DNA from 4 places in the Shinella agrisoli genome. Region 4 is predicted to be linked to each of the others. Evidence: predicted binding sites of a transcription regulator. Region 4 holds the regulator's gene; each other region holds the start of a gene.
What was found. Region 4 encodes PhoB, which activates phosphate uptake and scavenging genes when phosphate is short. Its sites were predicted from a motif close to TGTCATNNANCTGTCAT; they were not measured.
Positions count from the first base shown of each region.

Region 1: a site for PhoB is predicted at 2,381-2,397, ahead of phnF (phosphonate metabolism transcriptional regulator PhnF). Genes of this name have one in related genera too.
Region 2: a site for PhoB is predicted at 2,907-2,923, ahead of ACIIOY_RS18375 (DUF47 domain-containing protein). Genes of this name have one in related genera too.
Region 3: a site for PhoB is predicted at 2,571-2,587, ahead of ACIIOY_RS16470 (LTA synthase family protein). Genes of this name have one in related genera too.

Region 1 is NZ_JBJIEP010000009.1:149,706-155,201, reverse strand. It holds gene ACIIOY_RS11985 (alpha-D-ribose 1-methylphosphonate 5-phosphate C-P-lyase PhnJ) at 1-125, opposite strand, end outside; gene ACIIOY_RS11980 (carbon-phosphorus lyase complex subunit) at 122-1,222, opposite strand; gene phnH (phosphonate C-P lyase system protein PhnH) at 1,226-1,831, opposite strand; gene phnG (phosphonate C-P lyase system protein PhnG) at 1,834-2,313, opposite strand; gene phnF (phosphonate metabolism transcriptional regulator PhnF) at 2,420-3,172, shown strand; partial or broken gene ACIIOY_RS11960 (class I SAM-dependent methyltransferase) at 3,150-3,926, opposite strand; gene ACIIOY_RS11955 (pseudoazurin) at 3,926-4,378, opposite strand; gene ACIIOY_RS11950 (ABC transporter ATP-binding protein) at 4,375-5,178, opposite strand; gene ACIIOY_RS11945 (FecCD family ABC transporter permease) at 5,175-5,496, opposite strand, start outside.
Region 2 is NZ_JBJIEP010000017.1:104,912-110,407, forward strand. It holds gene ACIIOY_RS18355 (competence/damage-inducible protein A) at 1-162, opposite strand, end outside; gene wrbA (NAD(P)H:quinone oxidoreductase type IV) at 332-931, shown strand; tRNA gene ACIIOY_RS18365 (tRNA-Leu) at 1,099-1,184, shown strand; gene ACIIOY_RS18370 (inorganic phosphate transporter) at 1,231-2,238, opposite strand; gene ACIIOY_RS18375 (DUF47 domain-containing protein) at 2,238-2,882, opposite strand; gene ACIIOY_RS18380 (hypothetical protein) at 3,007-3,585, opposite strand; gene ACIIOY_RS18385 (TrkH family potassium uptake protein) at 3,655-5,109, opposite strand; gene ilvA (threonine ammonia-lyase) at 5,243-5,496, shown strand, end outside.
Region 3 is NZ_JBJIEP010000015.1:30,984-36,479, forward strand. It holds gene ACIIOY_RS16460 (pilus assembly protein TadG-related protein) at 1-36, opposite strand, end outside; gene ACIIOY_RS16465 (TadE/TadG family type IV pilus assembly protein) at 38-460, opposite strand; gene ACIIOY_RS16470 (LTA synthase family protein) at 607-2,529, opposite strand; gene ACIIOY_RS16475 (NAD+ synthase) at 2,832-4,511, shown strand; gene ACIIOY_RS16480 (TolB family protein) at 4,516-5,343, shown strand; gene ACIIOY_RS16485 (LacI family DNA-binding transcriptional regulator) at 5,340-5,496, opposite strand, start outside.
Region 4 is NZ_JBJIEP010000008.1:25,850-31,345, reverse strand. It holds gene pstC (phosphate ABC transporter permease subunit PstC) at 1-174, shown strand, start outside; gene pstA (phosphate ABC transporter permease PstA) at 171-1,499, shown strand; gene pstB (phosphate ABC transporter ATP-binding protein PstB) at 1,512-2,327, shown strand; gene phoU (phosphate signaling complex protein PhoU) at 2,366-3,091, shown strand; gene phoB (phosphate regulon transcriptional regulator PhoB) at 3,112-3,795, shown strand; gene ACIIOY_RS10270 (GcrA family cell cycle regulator) at 3,938-4,468, opposite strand; gene ACIIOY_RS10265 (aspartate aminotransferase family protein) at 4,894-5,496, shown strand, end outside.

The DNA of each region.
Region 1 (5,496 bases), on a different contig from region 4:
CGCGAGGCGAAGGGCACCTGGTAGCCGGGGATGGCGATCGCCTTCAGGATCGCGCGGCGGATCATGCGCTTCGTCTGTTCGTCGAGATAGGCGAAGTTGTACGTTGCCAGCTCTGCGGTCGTCATTCTGCGGCCTCCGGAAGATCGTTGTTCTGCGCGGCCTCGTATTCGCGCCGCATGCGGCGTACGAGGTCGAGCTCGGCTTGGAAGTCCACGTAGTGCGGCAGCTTCAGGTGCTCGACGAAGCCCGTCGCCTGCACGTTGTCGGAATGGGAGATGACGAATTCCTCGTCCTGCGCCGAGGCGACGATGTCCTCGCCGAATTCCTCCGCACGAAGCGCCCGGTCGACCAGCGACATGGCCATGGCCTTGCGTTCGCTCTGGCCGAAGACGAGGCCGTAGCCGCGGGTGAACTGCGGCGGGTTCTTCGCCGAGCCCTTGAACTGGTTGACCATCTGGCACTCGGTGACCTGGATGCGGCCGAGCGGGACGGCGAAGCCGAGCTCCGGCATGTCCAGTTCCACCTCGACCTCGCCGATGCGCACCTCGCCGACGAAGGGATGGGTGCGGGCATAGCCGCGCTGGGTGGAATAGCCGAGCGCCAGGAGAAAACCCTCGTCGCCGCGGGCGAGCGCCTGGAGGCGCAGGTCCCGGGCCATGGGGAATTCCAGCGGCTCGCGAGTGATATCGCCCGGCACGTGCCCGTCCGGAAGGCTGCCGTCGTCCTCGACGAGCCCCTCGCCGGCGAGGATGTCGGAGACGCGCATCACCGGTTCGCCGGCCGCCTCGCGCTCCGGCGGCGCCTCCACCGCCTCGTCCGTCAGGAGCGAAGGGTCGAGCAGGCGGTGGGTATAGTCGAAGGTGGGGCCGAGGAGCTGGCCGCCCGGCAGGTCCTTGTAGGTCGCCGAGACGCGGCGCTCGATCAGCATGTCGCTCGTCTCGACGGGCTTCGAATAGCCGAAGCGCGGCAGCGTCGTGCGGTAGGCGCGCAGGATGAAGATCGCCTCGATCATGTCGCCCCGCGCCTGCCTTATGGCGAGGGCGGCGAGCGCCCGGTCGTAGAGCGAGGCCTCCGCCATCACGCGGTCGACAGCAAGGCCGAGCTGGGCGACGATCTGCTCGATGCGGATCGCCGGCAGCGAACGGTCGCCGCGGCGGCGGTCGGCGAGAAGGCGGTGGGCGTTGGCGATGGCGGCTTCGCCGCCCTTGACGGCAACGTACATGGCTCAGGCCTCCTTCACGCGAAGAACGGTGGTGCGCGGCAGGCAGAGGACGGCGTTGCCGGCAACGAGGATCAGGTCGACGCCGCGCGGGAAATTCTGCCGGTTCTCCGCCCAGAAATGCGGGAACATGTCCGGCAGGCCAAGGGGCGCGACCTCTTCCTCGGTGCGGATGCCCGGCCCCTTCAGCATGAGCGGCCGGCCGCCCTCGAAGGCGTCGATCTCCACGACGAGCGTCGTGGAACGGTCCGGATATTCCTGCGTGCCCTGCGCGAAGAGAGAGGGATCGGGCAGCATCGCCCCCTTCTCCACGAAGGCGAAGCGGGCGTTCTGGCGCTCGCCGGTGACGGGTGCGCCGGCATGGAAGGCGAGCCAGCCGGGCAGCGGCGATGTGGCGAGCGTCGGCGTCAGCCAGACGGGCGTGTCGTGGCCGCAGAGCGTCAGCGCGACGGCGCCGGCCGCGGCCGAGAGTGGAGCGGGCGGCATGACGGCGGCGGAGAGGCGGCCGATCGTCCCCGGACGGGCCATGCAGTCCATCAGCGTGCGGAAGACGGCTTGGGCTTCGAAGACCGGCTCCAGGAAGCCGCCGGCAAAAGCGAGCGTGTCGTGCATCGTCAGTCCTCTCCGCGAACCATGGTGAAGAAATCGACGCGGGTGGCGGCTGTCTGGCGGGCCTTCGCCGCATCCTCCGCCGCGACGCGCGTCGCGATGGCGCCGAGCAGCGCCTCGACCTCCCCCTTGCGGGCCGGCTGCTGGAAGAGCGCGTCGAAGATCGCCGCGAGCCTCGCCTTGGCTCCATCGGTGCCGAGCGCCTGGCCGTGGCCGACCGTGCCGTCTTCCAGGCGGACGCTCGCGCGGCTCACCGTCGCCTCGCCGAGATTGAACGGCGCCCCGCCGCCGCCGATGCGCCCGCGCACCATGACGAGGCCCGTCTCCGGGCCGCGCACGGGCTGGACGGCCGGCTTGTCGGCGAGCGCGTCGAAGGCCGCCTGCAACTCGGCCCGGCTCGCCTTCGCCAAGAGGCCCATTGCCCTCTGCCGCTCGCCGGCCGCGTCTTTCGCGGCGGCTTCGGCAGATTTCCGAACTGATGTCATTGCCATGTCTCCAAATGTCTATTAATCTAGACAACTAAACATCTAAGTCTCCTCTTAAACGGCGGGAATGACAAGGGTGTGACAAGGGGTGTTCGCGGGGGCGGAAATGGTGGAACGGCAAACGGGCGTGGCGCTCTGGCGGCAGATCGCGGACCGCCTGCGCCTTGCAATCAACAACGGCGATTTCGACGAGACCGGCATGATGCCGCCGGAGACGGTGCTCGCCGGGCGATTCGGCGTGAACCGGCACACGGTGCGCAGCGCCATGGCGGCGCTGGCGGAGGAAGGCATCGTTCGGCCGATCCAGGGCATCGGCACGCGTATCGAGCGGCGCGACCGCCTGCGCTTTCCCATCTCCCGCCGCACCCGCTTCTCGCAGGGGCTCGGCGACCAGGCGCGCGACCTCGAAGGCAGGCTGCTGGGGTCCGCGACGGAGGTCGCCCCCTCCGCGGTCGCGGATGCGCTCGGGCTGGCGACGGGTTCCCTCTGCGTGCGCCTCGAGACGGTGAACAGCGCCGACAAGCGCCCGATCTCCTGCGGGACGCACTATTTTCCGGCGGATCGTTTCGGCGGCATCGCCGCGGCGTTCGACCGGACGCGATCGATCACCGCCTCCTTCCGCGAGCTCGGCGTGCCCGACTACGTGCGCCGCTCGACGGAAATCTCGGCGATCCACGCCGAGGGCGACGACATGCGGAACCTCAAGCTCTCGCCCGGCGCAATCATCCTCGTGGCGACGGCGGTGAACACCGATCTCGACGGCACGCCCATCCAGTTCTCCCGCACGCGCTTTGCCGCCGACCGCGTCAGGCTGACGGTGGAGCCGGAGGCCGACGCTATTTCCGGCTGCAGAGGATAAAGCGGCGGTAAAGCAACGTGCGGAGCTTGTTGCGCAGGTCCGCCGTTCGGCGCTGCGCCGCCGCGATCGGCGCATGCGAGCCGATCGTCATATCCCGGAAACCGGCCGCTTCGAGCAGCGGGAGAACGCGCTCGACGGTGAGCCCTTCGCCGAAGGGCAGCCGTTCCATGATGCCGGCATGGCGGTCGCTCATCGCGCCGTCATAGTGCGGGTCGGTGCCGACGAGCTTGTCGATGACGGCAATGGCCCGGCTCGCCAGCCGGCCGAGCCGGGTCGGCGCGGCCCAGTCGCCGTCGAAGAAAAGAAGAATGCCGCCGGGCTTCAGCATGCGATGCTATTCGCAGAAAGCCCGCTCCGGCGCCGTCAGCGTCCAGACGAGATGGCGGCAGACGATGGCGTCATAGCTCTCGTCAGGCTCCATCGGGTTCTCCGCGTCGGCGAGCAGGAAGCGGAGGCCCTTCGCCCCGGCATGCTTCCTGCGTGCGACCGCCAGCATCGCCTCGCAGAAGTCGAGCGCCGTCACCTCATGGCCGAGGGAAAGCAGGAGGCGAGTCACCTCCCCTGTGCCGCAGGCGAGTTCCAGCACGCGGCGCGGCTCGGGGCCCAAGCGCTCGCGGATCGCCGCGGCCCAGGCGTCGAATTCCGGCCCTTCCGGAATGCGGTGGCCGAAGGCGAGGTCGAAGGTCTCGGAACGGCGCGACCAGTAGTCGCGGATGTCCTCCTTGAGGTCGCCGTTCGTGAGCGTGCCCTGCATCACTTCCCCTCGCCCGCGTCGATGCGCGCGAAGATGTCGTCGAAGCGCGGCCGGGCGCGCGCCGGGACCTCGACCTTGCGGATGGCGTCCGTCAGTTCCGCCTCGCCGACCTTCACCAGCATCACCATGCCCATGCCGAAATGCGGCGAGCACTTGATGCCGTAATAGCCGGGCTGATCGAACGTGACCTCGATCTCCTCGTTGATCTTGCCCTTGAAGCCGGCGTAGCCCTCCGGGACCATGCCGTCGATGCTCGCGGCGTTGTGGCTCTTGTGGGTGGCGATGAATTTCACGCTGTCGCCCGGCTTGATCGCCAGGAAATCCGGCTCGAAGACCATCGAGCCCTTTTCGCCGCGGTTGCGCATCTCGACGCGGAAGGTCTCGGCGGCGGCCGGCACGGCGTGGTGGAGCGCGGCGAAGAGGGCCGCTGTGAGAAGGAAACGCGTTTTCATCTTGCCTCTGCGACGAGCTTGAGTCTGGCCGGGCGCGGATCGGGCCGGCGGTAGCGGACGAAGCAGCCGCCGGCGCTGTCGCGCTCGACGTCCACGGTGACGCCGAAGACGTCGGCGAGGCGCTGCGGCTCCAGTACCTTGGCCGGCGTGCCGAGCGCGACGATGCGCCCGCCCTGCATGACGGCGATGCGGTCGCAGAACATGGCGGCGTGGTTGAGGTCGTGCAGCGCTGCGACGACGGTCAGTTCCTGCTCGCGCACCAGCTGGAGCAGGCCGATCTGGTGGCCGATGTCGAGATGGTTGGTCGGCTCGTCGAGCAGCAGGATCGGCGCCTGCTGGGCGAGCGCGCGGGCGATGTGCAGCCGCTGGCGCTCGCCGCCGGAAAGGGTGTGCCAGAGCCGGGCGGCGAAATGCGCCATGTCGACCTCCTCCAGCGCCCGGTCGACGATGGCGTCGTCCGCCCGCGACCAGGGCGTCAGCGCGCCGAGATGCGGCGTGCGGCCGAGTTCGACGGCCTGCCGCGCCGTAATGCGCTCGGTGGTTTCGGCCTGCTGCTCGACGAAGGCGATGCGCCGGGCGATCCCCTGCCGGCCGTGGGCGGAAAGCGGCTTGCCGTCGAGCGTCACCTCGCCGCGCTGCGGCTTGCGGATGCCGGCGAGAAGCGCCATCAGGCTCGTCTTGCCGGAACCGTTCGGGCCGATGATGCCCAAAAATTCGCCCGGCCGCACGTCGAGCGAGACGTCCGTGAGGATGGTCGTGCCGCCGGCCGACCAGAAGAGGCCTTTTGCCGAGAGCGTCATACGGCCGATCTCCTCTGGCTGAGGATGAGCGCGAAGGCCGGCGCGCCGAACAGCGCGGTGATGACCCCGATGGGCAGCACCTGGCCGGGGATGATGACGCGCGACAGCACGTCCGCGGCGATCATAAAGACGGCGCCGATCAGCGCCGAGGCCGGCAGCAGGAGGCCGTGGCGCACGCCGACGACCATGCGCGCGGCATGGGGGATGACGAGGCCGACGAAGCCGATCGAGCCGACGATGGAGACCATGACGGCGGTCATCAGCGCGGAAACGGCGATCAGCACGGCATAGACGCGGCGCACCGGGATGCCGAGCGCG
Region 2 (5,496 bases), on a different contig from region 4:
GGCCTCCTCGTCGTCGCCGACGATGCGCACCTCCTTGAGGTCGATGCCGGCGAGGAAAAGCACGTCGGCCAGCTGGCCGATGTTCTTGTCCTTGGTGCGCCCGGAAAGGAGCTCGTCGCCGATGGCGAGCATGGCGGCGGTGGCGATGGGACTGGAACTCATGGGCGCTCTCTGAATTTCGGACAGAAATGCCGACCGGAAACGGCGGCATTGTCAATGGCAGGTGAACAGTCTGTCGACCGTGCGGCTCCGTGTCGCTGCCGCCTCAAAGTGCTACATCCAAGGCGATGCCGCGATCAAGCGGAAAGCCCCTTGAAGACAGGAGACGACGATGGCGAAAGTTCTGGTTCTTTACTATTCGGCCTACGGCCACATCGAGACCATGGCCTATGCCGTGGCGGAAGGCGCGAAGTCGGCCGGTGCCGAGGTGGTTGTGAAGCGCGTGCCGGAGCTGGTGCCGGACGAGGTCGCCAAGGCATCCCACTACAAGGTGGACCAGAAGGCCGAGATCGCCACCGTCGACGAACTCGCCGAGTATGACGCCATCATCGTCGGTGCAGGCACACGCTACGGCACGGTGGCCTCGCAGATGCGCAATTTCTGGGATCAGACGGGCGGCCTCTGGGCGCAGGGCAAGCTCACCGGCAAGGTCGGCTCGGTCTTCACCTCCTCCGCCACCCAGCACGGCGGCCAGGAATCGACCATCCTCGGCTTCATCCCGACGCTCCTCCACCACGGTCTCGTCGTCGTCGGCCTGCCCTACGCCTTCCAGGGGCAGATGGGCCTGGAGGAAATCAAGGGCGGCTCGCCCTACGGCGCCTCCACCATCACCGGCGGCGACGGCTCGCGCCAGCCCTCCGAAATCGAACTCGAAGCCGCCCGCTACCAGGGCGCCCATGTCGCGAAGATCGCGGCCAGGCTTTCGGCCTGACGTTCTCCTGAGACGTCGCCGGAAAAGAGGGTGCGGCCAGCGTCAGGGGCCGCGCCCTTTTTTGCGCGATTTCTTGCACCGCCGCAATGACAGAAATCTGCCGGCCGTCGGTGCGCCGCTGTTTACCGGTTGAGTATGCCGCGCCTCTTTGTTAGCAGGAGAACCGCGCGGACGTGGTGGAATCGGTAGACACAAGGGACTTAAAATCCCTCAGCCTTTGGCTATGCGGGTTCGACCCCCGCCGTCCGCACCAGGATTTTCACCCGGGCCGGGCCGTAAGGACCGGGCCCGGATCGGCCTCAGCCCGTGAACGCGTCGAACACCAGGTAGAAGAAGGCGGAGATTGCCGCCGCCGAGGGCAAGGTGATGATCCACGCCCAGACGATGTTGCCCGCGATGCCCCAGCGCACGGCGGACACGCGGCGGGCGGCCCCGACGCCGATGATGGCGCCGGTGATCGTGTGGGTGGTCGAGACCGGGATGCCGAGCCAGGTGGCGCCGAAGAGGGTGATGGCCCCGCCCGTTTCCGCGCAGAAGCCCTGCATCGGGTTGAGGCGGGTGATCTTCGAGCCCATCGTGTGCACGATGCGCCAGCCGCCCATCAGGGTGCCGAGCGCCATGGCCGCCTGGCAGGTGATGACCACCCAGAACGGCACGTGGAACTCGCTGCCGAGATAGCCCTGCGAAAAGAGCAGCACGGCGATGATGCCCATCGTCTTCTGCGCGTCGTTGCCGCCGTGGCCGAGCGAATAGAGCGAGGCCGAGACGAACTGCATGACGCGGAAAGTGCGGTCGACGGCAAACGGCGTCTGGCGCACGAAGAGCCAGGAGACGGTCAGCACGAGGATCAGCGCCAGGAGGAAGCCGATGGCCGGCGACATGAAGATGGCGCTCGCCGTCTTGATGAGGCCGCTCCAGACCACCGCGTCGAACCCGGTCCTGGCAAGGCCCGCGCCGACGAGGCCGCCGATGAGGGCGTGCGAGGAGCTCGACGGGATGCCGAATATCCAGGTGACGACATTCCAGATGATCGCGCCCATCAGCGCCGCGAAGATGACGAGCGGGCTGACGATGGCGGGATCGATGATGCCCTTGCCGAGCGTTTCGGCGACGTGCAGGCCGAAGAACAGGAAGGCGATGAAGTTGAAGAAGGCGGCCCACATCACCGCATATTGCGGGCGCAGCACGCGCGTCGAGACGATCGTGGCGATCGAGTTCGCCGCGTCGTGCAGGCCGTTCAGGAAGTCGAAGAGCAGAGCGATGCCGACGAGGCCGACGAGCAGCGGAAAGGCGAGGGTGGCGTCCATCAGACGTTCTCGATCACGATACCGCTGATTTCGTTCGCCACGTCCTCGAAGCGGTCGACGACCTTTTCGAGTTCCCCGTAGATTTCGCTGCCGATGATGTAGGCCATCGGGTCGGACTTGCCGAAGGTCTTGAAGAGGTCCTTCAGGCCCTGATCGTGCAATTCGTCCGAGCGGCCCTCGACGCGGGTGATCTCCTCGGCGATGGCGCTGAGGCGGCCGGCATGCACGCCGATCTTGTCGAGCAGCGGAATGGCCTCGGCGATGAGGTGGGCGGCCTTGACGACGGCTCCGCCCATTTCCTGCATGCCCGGCTGGAAGTCCGTCTGCTCGTAGAGGCGGATGGTCTTGACCGTCTTGTGCATCATGTCGATGGCATCGTCCATCGACTGGATCAGATCCTTGATGTCGCCGCGGTCGAAGGGCGTGATGAAGCTGCGGCGGACGGCCAGCAGCACTTCGCGGGTGATGTCGTCGGCCTGGTCTTCGAGCTCGACGATGCGGTCGCAATGCTTTTCCATGTCCGGTCCGCCGGCGAGCAGCGACTGGAGGGCCTCGGCGGCGCCGACGACGGTGCGGGAATGCTGCTCGAAGAGATCGAAGAAACGGTCCTCGCGCGGCATGAGTTTACGAAACAGCGAAAGCATAAATGCCCCTTACGTGGCTGGGGTTGTCATGCGGCTGTCATAATTGAGCGGAAAGGCGCTGGAAAGCGCTGATTCGCGGCTTGTCACAATTCTCTCGCACCGCGGCAAACGGGCAGGAGGCGGATCAGGGCACGATCTTGAACGGCTGCTCGCTGATGGCGACGGCGCCGCTTGCCGTGTCGCGGAAGCGGTAGCGCAGCACGTAGTCGCCGGCGGGCGGGCTGCTCAGGTTGAGGGTCAGCTTGGCGAAGACCTCCTGGTTCCGCACGCTGCCCTTGAAGTCGAAGGAACCGAAGGCCTTCTGCTCGGCGAGCTTGGTGCCCTTGGGGTCGAGCAGCTCGAGGTCGACGGTGAAATGCGATTCCAGGAGCCCGCCGTCGGCCGGGCGCCAGGTGAGGCCCACCGGCTCGACATAGGAGATCAGCGCCTCGCCCGCCTTGAAGTTGGCGTCGGGCCGCGCGGTATACATGCCGTAGCCTTCCGGCGGGGCGGAAACGAACACGGACTTGCCGATCGAGAAAGGCAGCGTGGCGGCGAAGGCGCCGAAGGCATCGCGAATCGTGTTGTGCGCGCCCACCGTGTCGCCGGCGGCCGCCTGTTCCTCGGCTTTCTTCGCCGCATCCGCGAGCGGGCCGGCAAGCGCGAATGCCGGCGCGAACGCGGCGGCAAAGGTCATACGCAACAGGGACTTCGACACGGACATTCAGTCTTCCTCCAGCCGGATGCGGGGCAGGATGCGAAGAAGCGTGACAACAGTCAAGAACGGTCGAAATCAGCTCTTCCAGAAGAGCGGCGTCAGGATCACGAGGACGGTGAGGATTTCCAGACGCCCGAGGAGCATGAGGAACGACAGCAGGCAGAGCGCGGCATCGTGGAAGCCGGCGAAGGTTCCGGCCGGCCCGATCGCCTGGGTGACGCCGGGGCCGACGTTCGAAAGCGAGGTGGCGGCCGCCGAGATCGCCGTCAGCACGTCATAGCCCATCAGGCCGAGGAGGATCGCGCCGATGGCGGAGATCGCCACATAGGTGAGGAAGAACAGGAAGACGCTGCGCTGGAGGTCCGCATCGACCGTCATCGGCCCGTAGCGCACCGCATGGATGCCGTCCGGATAGAGGAGGCGGTAGAGGCCGGTGCGGATGAAGTTGAAGAGGATGATCAGGCGGTAGGCCTTGAGGCCGCCGGCGGTGGAGCCCGAGCAGCCGCCCATGAAGGTGGCGACGAAGGCGAGCGCCACGATGAAATGGCCCCATTGCGTATAGTCGTCGCTGGCAAAGCCCGTGGTCGAGAGGATGGAGGAGACGGTGAAGAAGGAATGCGCCAGCGCCTCGCGGAAATCGACGCCGTTCTCCAGGCGCTGGTAGACGCTGGCGGCGATGGAGAACAGCACGAGATAGCCGAGGAAGACGCGGATCTGCGGATCGCGCCAGGCATCGACGCGCCCGCGCACGACGATGAGGATGAGCACCGAGAAGGGCAGGCTGCTGAGCGTCATGAAGAAGGTTGCGGCCCACAGCAGCGGCAGGCTCTTGAAATAGCCGAAGGAGGCGTCGTGCGTGGAAAGCCCGCCGGTGGCGACCGTCGACATGGCGTGGTTCAGCGCATCGAAGCGGCTCATGCCGAGTGCGGCATAGGTGACCGCGCAGATGAGGGTGATGGCCACATAGATGGCGAGGAAGGCGCGCGTATAGCTCGCGATGCGGGCGAAGGGCTTGTCCGCGGTGTCCGACGATTCGAGCTTGAAGAAGGACATGCCGCCGACGCGCAGGTACGGCATGATGAAGAGGCCGAGCGCGAGGATCCCGATGCCGCCGAGCCAGTGCAGCAGCGAGCGCCACATCAGGATGCCGGGCGGGGCATGGTCGAGGCCGACGATCACCGTGGAGCCCGTCGTGCTGATCGCCGACACCGATTCGAAGAAGGCCTGCGCGAAGGTGAGGTCGAGGGACGACAGCCAGAGCGGGATGGCGCCGATGATGCTGCCGGACAGCCACAGCATGTTGACGACGAGGAAGCCCATGCGCTTGTTGAAGGGCGGCGGGCCGGCCCGCGTCGCGGCGGCCGTGGCGAGCGAAAGGCCTCCGGTAAAGAAGGCGGAAAGGAAGAAGATCTCCGAATCGGGATGGCCGTAATAGACGTCGATGAACGCCGGGACGAGCATCGCCACGGAGAGGTAGATGCCGCTGATGGCGGCGATGTTGATGGCGGACCGGAAAATGGTGGCGTTCAAGGAAGGTCGTCCTGCGTGCCGGCTGGGCTCAAGTCAAGTCTCGAAAGGCCGCGCGGCCGGGACGGGTGGTGTCCGTCGCTGCGATATGCAATAGCCTTTGCATTGACCAAACTCAAGGATGGCATCGAACGGCATGAAACCGGACGTCGACGCAGCTTGCCGGGCTCTGCGCGGGCTCTTTCCCGAAACACCCCTCCAGCTCAACGAACACCTCTCCGCCCGCTACGGCGCGGACATCTACCTCAAGCGCGAGGACCTCTCGCCGGTACGCTCCTACAAGATCCGCGGGGCGTTCAACTTCTTCCGCAAGGTCCTGGCGAGGCCGGACGGCGCGCGCAGCTTCGTCTGCGCCTCGGCCGGCAACCACGCGCAGGGCTTCGCCTTCGT
Region 3 (5,496 bases), on a different contig from region 4:
GCCGGAACGGTCGGCGAGGAGGCCGGGGCGCTTCATGTCACAGCCCTCCCACGCGCACCGTCGCGTAGCGCTCGATCTTCTCGTGCGGCAGCGCGAAGGTGAAGAGCTTCCAGATCGGCAGGTCGCTGGAATCGTAGGAGACCGTCACGGTGAACTGCTCGGGATTGCCGGGATCGTCGGTGACGACGACCTGCATCTTCGCCCGGTTGATGAAGGAATAGTCGAGGCGCGAGGCGTGGAGGTAGCGGTTGACGAGCGTGACGCGCTCGGCCGGGTTGAGGCCGGCGACCGCCGTGCGGGCCGCGTCGGCGGCAATCTGCTGCACCGAATGGGTGACGGAAAGATAGATGCCGTAGGCGATGAGGGTGAAGAGCGCGAGGAAGAACAGCGGCGCGATGATCGCGAATTCCAGCGCCGACGTGCCGGCGCGGTCCTTCGACAGGCGGGTGAGGGCGTGCATGACATCTCCTCTTCGGATCGTCTGAGGACAAGGCGTTCCCGCATCCAAAAAGGATGCACCTTTATCGTGCACCCGGAGTCTTAATTTCTCCTATAGATTGATTTAGGCGGGTTTGCGCCTATCCGCGGTTGCGTCCGGTTGTGGTGTCAGAAGCCCGCGGCCATCAGCTCGGCATGGGAATCAAAGAAGCGTTCGAGGCCGTACTGCTTGCCGAACATGATGTCGTGCTGCAGGAAGCGGAAATCGCGCACCAGCGGGTCGATCGTCTTCTTGCGGGCCCAGTCGGCCGTCGCCTTACCGTTGGCGTCGATCAGCATGTAGCGGTCGATGACGCGCAGCTTGTCGTGCACCGCGCCGAGGAAGCCGGTGTAGTAGGGATGCTCGTAGCCTGCCTCCTTGAGGATGTGGTAGGACAGGAACGCCGGGCTGATCGTGCCGACCTCCTTCTCGACGCCGGTCTTGTTCGACCAGATGACGAGCGGGGTCTCGTGCTCCTTCTTCATCTGCTCGGGCGTGCCCTTGCGCGAGGCAGTGATGCCCTTCATGTAGCCGGAGTTCTTGTAGACCGTGTTGAGCGGCGGCAGGTGGTCGCCGAAGACGACGATGATCGTCTCGCGGTCGCGCTTCCTCGCCCAGTCCATCAGCATCTTCAGGCTCTTGTCGGCCTCCTTCACGCCCTGGGCGTAGCTCGCCAGCATGCGGGTGTCGCGGGCGTCGAGGCTGCCGTCGACCTTGACGTCGGTCTTGGCGTAGCGGCCGTCGTCATAGGGGCCGTGGCCCTGGAGCGTGACGGTGAAGAAGAAGAACGGGTTCTCCTGCATGTCCGCCTGGCGGATGATCTCCTTGGTCAGCGCCTCGTCCGAGGTGAAGTTGCCGCGTTTTGCGAGCGGCGGCATCTTGTCGACGTCCTTGAAGGTCTCGAAGCCGAAGGCCTTGTAGACGCTCCTGCGGTTCCAGAACCAGCCGGAGAACGGATGGATGGCGCGTGCCGTGTAGCCTTCCGCCCGGAAGAACGTCGCGAGCGAGGGGATCGGCTTGCGCACGTACTGCTGGTAGGGAATGCTGCCCGTCGGCAGGAAGGCGTTGGAAAATCCGGTCAGCGCCTCGAACTCGACATTGGCGGTGAGGCCGCCGAATTCTGGCGAGAAGACGTTGCCGCTTTGGTTCTTGCGGATGACGGGCATCGGGTCGGGCGACAGCTTCACGCTCTGGATGCGCGTCGGATCCCACAGCGACTCGCTCATGACGACGATGACGTCGGGCTTGGAGCGGTGCGTCGTGCCGGCCGGCATGGGCTTGGACGGGATCTTGTCGATGGCGTCGATCATGTAGCCGGCCGGCGCCTGCACGTTGGCCATCGGCAGGTTGATGGCAAACGCCATGACGAAGCCGTTGTGGCGGTAGTTCTCCGCCTGGTCCCACATGATCGGGAAGACCTTGAGCCGGTCGCGGATCCAGGAGAACTCGTTGTAGTCCATGATGGAGACGAAGCCGGCGATGAGCGGCAGGGCGACGGCGAGCCGCGTCAGGCGTTCCCTCTTCGTCAGCGGCCGGAAGCGGCGCCAGGCGAAGATCCAGAGGCCGACGAGGCCGACGACGGCGGCGACGACGGCGAGCGCGAGGCCTGCGGCCGTCCACGGCCGGTCCTGCACCAGCACCGGCATCAGCTCCAGGATCTGGCGGCCGAAGAGCAGGTCGGTCGGATAGAGCGGGTCGGTGAGGAAAACCTGCTTCTGCTGCGAGATGACGCCCATCAGCATGACGAGCGGCGAGACGAGCAGGACGGCCTTGTGCTGCCGGCCGATCAGCGCGTCGATGGCGAGATAGACCAGGAAGAACAGGCCCGTGGTGGTCCAGCCGGGCTGCTGGAGATTGGTCAGGTAGGCATAGGTCTGCTGGAGCGAGCCGCGCGTGATGAGCTCGATGACGGCGACGGTGGCAAGGGCAAGAAGGCCGGAGACGGCGAGCGAGCGCAGAACGGCGAACGTCTTGGCGTGGCGGGCGAGGAAGCCTGTCTCGACGGCAAGTCCTTCGGTGGCTTCGATCGCCACGGCTGCGGGAGTGAACAAGGCCAAGGCCGTCTCCAAACTTCATAAAACTTTCGTGTATCTGTCATACGGCTGTCATCTTGAACAGGAGATGAACGTTTCCCGCAACGTTCTTCCCGTCCTTTGGTTCCTCCTGTTGCATTGTCGCAATGGTGTGCGGAACCCGCTGAAAAACGAGCGTTTTTGCCGAAAGCGCAGGCAATTGCCCCGCTCTTCATTCCCAAAGCGTCCGGCATGCTCTAAAGAGCGTATCGACCGTCCGCAGTTTCCTGCCGCTTTGCACGGGGAAACGGCGGACACGAGCAGGAGACGGGCCCGCAGACATGACTTCCGACACTGAAAAGGCGACGCTGCGCATCGCCGTCGCGCAATTGAACCCGACCGTCGGCGACGTGGCCGGCAACCTCGCCAGGGCGCGCGCCGCCCGCGAGGACGCCGCTCGTCAGGGCGCCGACCTGCTGCTTCTGACGGAGCTCTTCATTTCCGGCTATCCGCCGGAGGACCTCGTGCTCAAGCCCGCCTTCCTGAAGGCCTGCCGCCGCGCGATCGACGATCTTGCCGCCGACACCGCCGATGGCGGGCCGGGCGTCGTCGTCGGCTTTCCGCGGCAGGACGAGACGGGGCGCTACAACGCCGTCGCCGTGCTCGACGGCGGCAAGGTGAGCGCGATCCGCGACAAGGTGGACCTGCCGAACTACGGCGAGTTCGACGAGAAGCGCGTCTTCGACCAGGGCGCCATGCCCGGCCCGGTCAATTTCCGCGGCGTGCGGCTCGGCATTCCGATCTGCGAGGACATCTGGGGCGAGCTCGGCGTCTGCGAGACGCTGGCCGAGAGCGGCGCGGAAATCCTCATCTCGCCGAACGGGTCCCCCTATTATCGCGGCAAGGTGGACGTGCGCCATCAGGTGGTGCTGAAACAGGTCATCGAGACCGGCCTGCCGCTCCTCTACGCCAACCAGCTCGGCGGCCAGGACGAGCTCGTCTTCGACGGGGCGAGCTTCGCCTTCAACGCGGACAAGACGCTCGCCTTCCAGATGAGCCAGTTCGAGGAGACGGTCGCGCTCACCACCTGGAAGAGGGCGGGCGAGGGCTGGGTCTGCGACGGCGGGCCGATGTCGCGCATTCCCGAGCGCGAGGAGGCGGACTACCGCGCCTGCCTCCTCGGCTTCCGCGACTACGTCAACAAGAACGGCTTCAAGAACGTGGTGCTCGGCCTTTCCGGCGGCATCGACTCGGCGATCTGCGCCGCCATCGCCGTCGATGCGCTCGGCGAGGAGCGGGTGCGCTGCGTGATGCTGCCCTACCGCTACACGTCCGGGGATTCGCTGAAGGACGCGGCCGATTGCGCCAGGGCGCTCGGCTGCCGCTACGACGTCGTGCCGATCGAGGCGCCGGTGGCCGGCTTCCTTTCCTCGCTCTCCGAGCTTTTCGAGGGGACCGAGGAGGGCATCACGGAGGAGAACCTCCAGAGCCGCGCGCGCGGCACGATCCTCATGGCCATCTCCAACAAGTTCGGCTCGATGGTCGTCACCACCGGCAACAAGTCGGAAATGTCGGTCGGCTACGCCACGCTCTACGGCGACATGAACGGCGGCTTCAACCCGATCAAGGACCTCTACAAGATGCAGGTCTACGCGCTGTCGCGCTGGCGCAACGAACATGTGCCGCCGGGCGCGCTCGGCCCTTCCGGCGAGGTCATCCCGAGAAACATCATCGACAAGGCGCCGTCCGCGGAGCTTCGCCCCAACCAGACCGACCAGGATTCCCTGCCGCCCTATCCGGTGCTCGACGACATCCTCGAATGCCTCGTCGAGAAGGAGATGAGCACGGAGGAGATCGTCGCGCGCGGCCACGATGCGGCGACCGTGCACCGGGTCGAGCACCTGCTCTACATCGCCGAATACAAGCGCCGCCAGTCGGCCCCCGGCGTGAAGATCACCCGGAAGAATTTCGGCCGCGACCGGCGCTACCCGATCACCAACCGGTTCCGGGACCGAGGCTGAGGCCATGCGCAGCTCGGTCGAAATCCACAACATCGCGACCGGCAAGACGCGGGTCGTGTGGCAGACGGAGCGGCTGGTCGAGGCGCCGAATTTCTCGCGGGACGGGCGGTTCCTGATCGTCAACGGCGACGGGCTCATCTATCGCCTTGCGCTTAACGGCGGCGGGCCGGTGCGGATCGACACGGGCTTTGCCACGCGCTGCAACAACGACCACGGGCTCTCGCCGGACGGCAGCCTGCTGGCGATCAGCGACAAGGCGGAGTTCGGCAAGTCGGCGGTCTACGTGCTGCCCGCCGAAGGCGGCACGCCGCGGCTGGTGACGCCGAACCTGCCGTCCTACTGGCACGGCTGGTCGCCGGATGGCGGAACGCTCGCCTATTGCGGCATCCGCGACGACCTCTTCGACATCTTCACGATCCCGGTCGCGGGCGGCGCGGAACGGCGGCTGACCTTCGGCGAGGGGCGCAACGACGGGCCGGATTATTCGGCGGACGGCGGATGGATCTATTTCAACTCCAGCCGCACCGGCCGCATGCAGATCTGGCGGGTGCGGCCGGACGGCAGCGCACCGACGCGCATCACCGACAGCCCCTATGGCGACTGGTTCCCGCATCCCTCGCCGGACGGAAGGCACCTTCTCGTCCTCTCCTATGACGGCGACGTCGTCGATCATCCGCGCGACCTCGATGTGCGGCTGCGGCTGATGGACGTCGACGGCGGCAACGCGCGGATTCTCTTCGGCCTTTTCGGCGGGCAGGGCACGATGAACGTGCCGAACTGGTCGCCGGACGGGACGGAATTCGCCTTCGTGCGCTATGCGCCGGCCGCCTAACGCAGGAAATCGGCCGGAATGTTGAAGGGCGTTATCACCTCCACGGCGGAAAGCCGCGCGGGGCTGGCGGCGGCCCGTGGGCGCTTGCGGGCGAGCATGGCGCGAAACACCTGCCGCACGTCCGTCCGCAGGTCGTGGTGCAGCACGAAGGAG
Region 4 (5,496 bases):
CCGATGACGACGGTGACGGTGAAGATCGTCAACCAGCTGACGGGCGACCTCGAATTCACCTCGCCTCAGACGCTGGTGGCCTTCGCGCTCGGCATCACGCTCTTCGTCATCACGCTTTGCCTCAACATCTACGCCCTCTATATCGTGCGCAAATACCGGGAGCAGTACGAATGAGCCAGGTCTCCACGAGCCCTTCGACGGCCGCCCTCGGCATTTCCGCCAGGCCCGAGCGCCGCGATATCGGCCTTCGCCGCCGCTACGCCGCCGAACGCCGCTTCCGCCTCTACGGCATGGCGGCGATCGGTTTCGGCCTCCTCTTCCTGTTCCTGCTGCTGTTCTCGGTGGTCTCCAAGGGCTACACCGCCTTCCAGCAGACCATGATCACCATTCCCGTCGAGTTCTCCGAGGAGGTCATCGACCGGAACAACGAGCGCGCCACCAACCCGCAGAAGCTGGCTTCCGCGAACTACCCGGTCGTCGCCCGCAACGCGCTTGCCAAGGTGCTCGGCGTCGACGAGAACGACCGCGCCGCGATGCGGCAGGTGAACGGCATGATCTCGGACAGCGTCCGCGTCCAGTTCCGCAACCTCGTCACCGCCAATCCGTCGATCATCGGCACCACGCAGACGGTGAGCTTCCTCGCACACGGCGACCTCGACTCCGCCTTCAAGGGCCAGATCAACCTCGATGTGACGGAAAACAACCGCAAGGTTTCCGACCGCCAGGTCGGCTGGATGAACCAGCTCGCCGAAAGCGGCGCCCTCTCCAAGCATTTCAACACCGGCCTCTTCGTGAACGGCGCGTCGAGCCGCCCGGAAGCCGCCGGCGTCGGCGTCGCGCTGATCGGCTCGCTCTACATGATGCTGATCGTGCTCGTGCTCTCGCTGCCCATCGGCGTGGCCGCCTCGATCTACCTCGAGGAATTCGCGCCGAAGAACCGCTTCACCGACCTCATCGAGGTCAACATCAACAACCTTGCCGCCGTGCCGTCCATCGTCTACGGCCTGCTCGGCCTTGCCGTCTTCGTCAACTTCGCCGGCTTCCCGCGCTCGGCGGCCCTCGTCGGCGGCCTGGTGCTGACGCTGATGACGCTGCCGACGATCATCATCGCGACCCGCGCGGCGCTGAAGGCCGTGCCGCCGTCGATCCGCTCGGCGGCCCTGGGTCTCGGCGCCTCGAAGATGCAGACCGTGTTCCACCACGTCCTGCCGCTCGCCATGCCGGGCATCCTGACGGGCACGATCATCGGCCTCGCCCACGCTCTCGGCGAGACCGCCCCGCTCCTCCTCATCGGCATGGTCGCCTTTGTCGCCGACGTTCCGGCAACCCCGCTCGACCCGGCGACGGCGCTTCCGGTGCAGATCTACATGTGGGCGAACGAGGCCGAACGCGCCTTCGTGGAGCGCACCTCGGGCGCCATCATCGTGCTCCTCATCTTCCTCATCCTGATGAATGTTGGTGCAATCCTGTTGCGCCGCCGCTTCGAACGGCGTTGGTAAAGGAACAGACAGATGAACATCATGTCAGAAGCAGCAGTCGAGAAAGCGCTGGACAAGAAAATGAACGACATTTCCTACAAGATGATCGGCAAGGACGTTTCGGTCTACTATGGTGAGAAGCGTGCCCTTTACGACGTCAACCTCAACGTCCGCGAAAACACCGTGACCGCCCTCATCGGCCCGTCGGGCTGCGGCAAGTCCACCTTCCTGCGCACGCTGAACCGCATGAACGACACGATCGACGGCTGCCGCGTCACCGGCCGCATCACGCTCGATTCCGATGACATCTACGATCCGGCGATCGACGTCGTGGAGCTGCGCGCCCGCGTCGGCATGGTCTTCCAGAAGCCGAACCCGTTCCCGAAGTCGATCTACGAGAATGTCGCCTACGGCCCGCGCATCCATGGCCTCGCCAAGACGAAGGCCGACATGGACGCCGTCGTCGAGCAGAGCCTGCAGAAGGCGGGCCTCTGGAACGAGGTGAAGGACCGCCTGCAGGAGTCCGGCACCGGCCTTTCCGGCGGCCAGCAGCAGCGCCTTTGCATCGCCCGCGCCGTCGCCGTCAGCCCGGAGGTCATCCTGATGGACGAGCCCTGCTCGGCGCTGGACCCGATCGCGACGGCCAAGGTCGAGGAACTGATCCACGAGCTGCGCGCCAACTTCACCATCGTCATCGTGACGCACTCGATGCAGCAGGCGGCCCGCGTCTCGCAGCGCACCGCCATGTTCCACCTCGGCAACCTCGTCGAGGAGAACGACACGGACAAGATGTTCACCAACCCGGACGACCAGCGCACGCAGGACTACATCATGGGCCGCTTCGGCTGACGCCCGTTTTCCTGACCACGCGCAGCAAGGACAAAGCCATGCCGACCCATATCGTCTCGATCTACGACGAAGAACTGAAGTACCTTTCCCGCCGCATCTCCGAAATGGGCGGCACCGCCGAGCAGATGGTGTCGGATTCCGTCCGCGCCCTCGTCACCACCGACGCGGCGCTGGCGCAGAAGGTGATCTCGGAAGACGTCATCCTCGACAATGCCGAGCGCCAGATCAACGAGAAGGCGATCGTCACCATCGCCAAGCGCCAGCCGATGGCGGCGGACCTGCGCGAGATCATGGGCGCGATCCGCATCGCGGCCGAGCTGGAGCGCGTCGGCGACCTCGGCAAGAACACCGCCAAGCGTGTCATCGCCGTGCAGAGCTCGGGCATGCCGCGCAAGCTCGCCCGCGGCCTCGAGCACCTTGCCGAGCTCGCCCTGATGCAATTGAAGGAAGTGCTCGACGTCTTCGCCACGCGCTCGGTCGACAAGGCCAAGGCCATCCGCGAGCGCGACGACGAGATCGACGCGATCTACACCTCGCTGTTCCGCGAGCTCCTGACCTACATGATGGAGGATCCGCGCAACATCACGCCCTGCACGCACCTCCTGTTCTGCGCCAAGAACATCGAGCGCATCGGCGACCATGCGACGAACATCGCCGAAACCATCTACTACATGGCGACCGGCTCGCAGCCCGAGGGCGAGCGCCCGAAGGACGATACCTCGACGTCGGTGGTTGCCGCCGGCACCAGCGACGTCTCCGAGTAACGAGAGCAGGGTTCAGGTCCATGGTGCCCAGAATTGCCGTCGTGGAAGACGAGGAGGCGCTGAGCGTCCTCCTGCGCTACAATCTCGAGGCCGAAGGCTTCGAGGTCGATACGATCCTCTCCGGTGACGAGGCCGAGATGCGCTTGCAGGAGCGCATGCCGGACCTGCTCATCCTCGACTGGATGCTGCCCGGCGTTTCCGGCATCGAGCTGTGCCGGCGCCTGCGCCAGCGGCCGGAAACCGAGCGCCTGCCGATCATCATGCTGACGGCGCGCGGCGAGGAGAGCGAGCGGGTCCGCGGCCTTGCCACCGGCGCGGACGATTATGTGGTCAAGCCCTTCTCGACGCCGGAGCTCGTCGCCCGCGTGCGCGCCATGCTCCGCCGGGCCAAGCCGGAGGTCGTCTCGACGGTCCTGCGCTGCGGCGACATCGAGCTCGACCGCGAGACGCACCGCGTCCACCGCCGCACCCGCGAAGTGCGCCTCGGCCCGACGGAGTTCCGCCTGCTGGAGTTCCTGATGACCTCGCCAGGCCGCGTCTTCTCCCGCTCGCAGCTCCTCGACGGCGTCTGGGGCCATGACATCTATGTCGACGAGCGCACCGTCGACGTGCATGTCGGCCGCCTGCGCAAGGCGCTCAACTTCGCCAACATGCAGGACGTCATCCGCACAGTCCGCGGCGCCGGCTATTCGCTGGAAGCCTGAGGCGAAAAGTTTCCTCCCAAGGACGGAATGGGCCCTTCGGGGCCTGTTTCGCGTTTTGCGGTGCGTTGACCTCGCCCTTATTCTCCAACCCAGACGAAAACGGGCCCTTCCGGGCCCGCGTCTCAGTCCACGCTCGTGCTGTTCACCGCATCCGCCGCCGCTCGGCCGAGGGCTGGTAGGCGAGGCGCTGGTGGTAGGTGCAATAGGGCGAGTTGTCCGGGGACTCGTTGCCGCAGAAATGGAAGTCGTCGTTCAGCGGATCGCCGATCGGCCATTTGCAGGTGCGCTCGGTGAGCTGCGTCAGTTCCAGCCGGCGCGACATCGGCACGACCACGGCATTGCCGTTGGCCGGAACCGGAAGCTGGTCGCTCTGCGCGTCGAAATCGATCTCTTCCTTGGCGATGGTGTTGCCGGCCGGGCGCGCCACGGTGCGGGCGGTGACGGCGCGGGCCGCGAAGTTGGACGGGCGCGGGGCTGCCGCCGCCGGGCGCTTCGGGCGCGATGCGCTCTGCGTGCCGCCGGCCTTGGCCCGGCCCGGCAGGTTCAACCGGTGCACCTTGCCGATGACCGCGTTGCGGCTGACGCCGCCGAGCTGTGCCGCGATCTGGCTCGCGCTCAGGCCCTCGCTCCAGAGCTTCTTGAGTTTCTCGACGCGCTCGTCTGTCCAGTTCATGCTCTCGTCTCCGTTCGGCGCTCGCAATGCGGGAATCCCTCATCGCGTTCCGGACGGGTCCGGAACTGAACGCCCTAACTCTTTTGGTGACTAGTTCCGCCGCATGCAGCCTAGTAATTGGCCTTTAACCTAGAGTCCGGGGGACTCCGTGACAAGAGTCGCCCGAATCGAGGCGAATCGATTTCGGAGTTTTCCCCAACTTGCTGGTCGGGTGTGACTCGATAGCGACACCTTCCACGCGTGCCGTGAATCCTCACCTTGCGGGAGGTTCAGCCGCATTTCGGCTTGCGATTTTGTTGACATCCCGGGGTGAAATGCCGATAGTGCCGGCATGCCGCCGAAAGGCGGCTTTTGATTTTTCTGATGCCCGGAAAAGTCAAGCCGCAGACACGTTTTTCCGCATCTCTTTTCGGAGGATCCGCGCCATGGCCGATGCCGCGCCGCTCTATGAAACCTATATGCGTGCCCCGCTCCGGTTCACGCGCGGGGAGGGCGTGTGGCTGATTGCCGAAGATGGCGAGCGATATCTCGATTTCGCCGCGGGCGTCGCCGTCAATTCGTTGGGCCACGCCCATCCGCATCTTGTCGCCGCGCTGAAGGACCAGGCCGACAAGGTCTGGCACCTGTCGAACCTCTACGAAGTCCCCGGCCAGGAAAGCCTCGGCCGCAGGCTGGCCGAAGCCACCTTCGCCGACAAGGTGTTCTTCACCAATTCGGGTGCCGAGGCGCTGGAATGCGCGATCAAGACGGCGCGGCGCTATCATTTCGCCAAGGGCCATGCCGGCAAGTACCATATCATCACGTTCGAAGGCGCCTTCCACGGCCGCACGATCGCGACCATCGCGGCGGGCGGGCAGGAGAAGTATCTCGAAGGCTTCGGCCCCAAGGCCCCCGGTTTCCTCCAGGTCCCCTTCGGCGACATCACCGCCGTCAAGGATGCGATCACCGAGGAAACGGCGGCGATCCTGATCGAGCCGGTTCAGGGTGAAGGCGGCATCCGCCCGGTTCCGAAGGAGTTCATGCAGGAG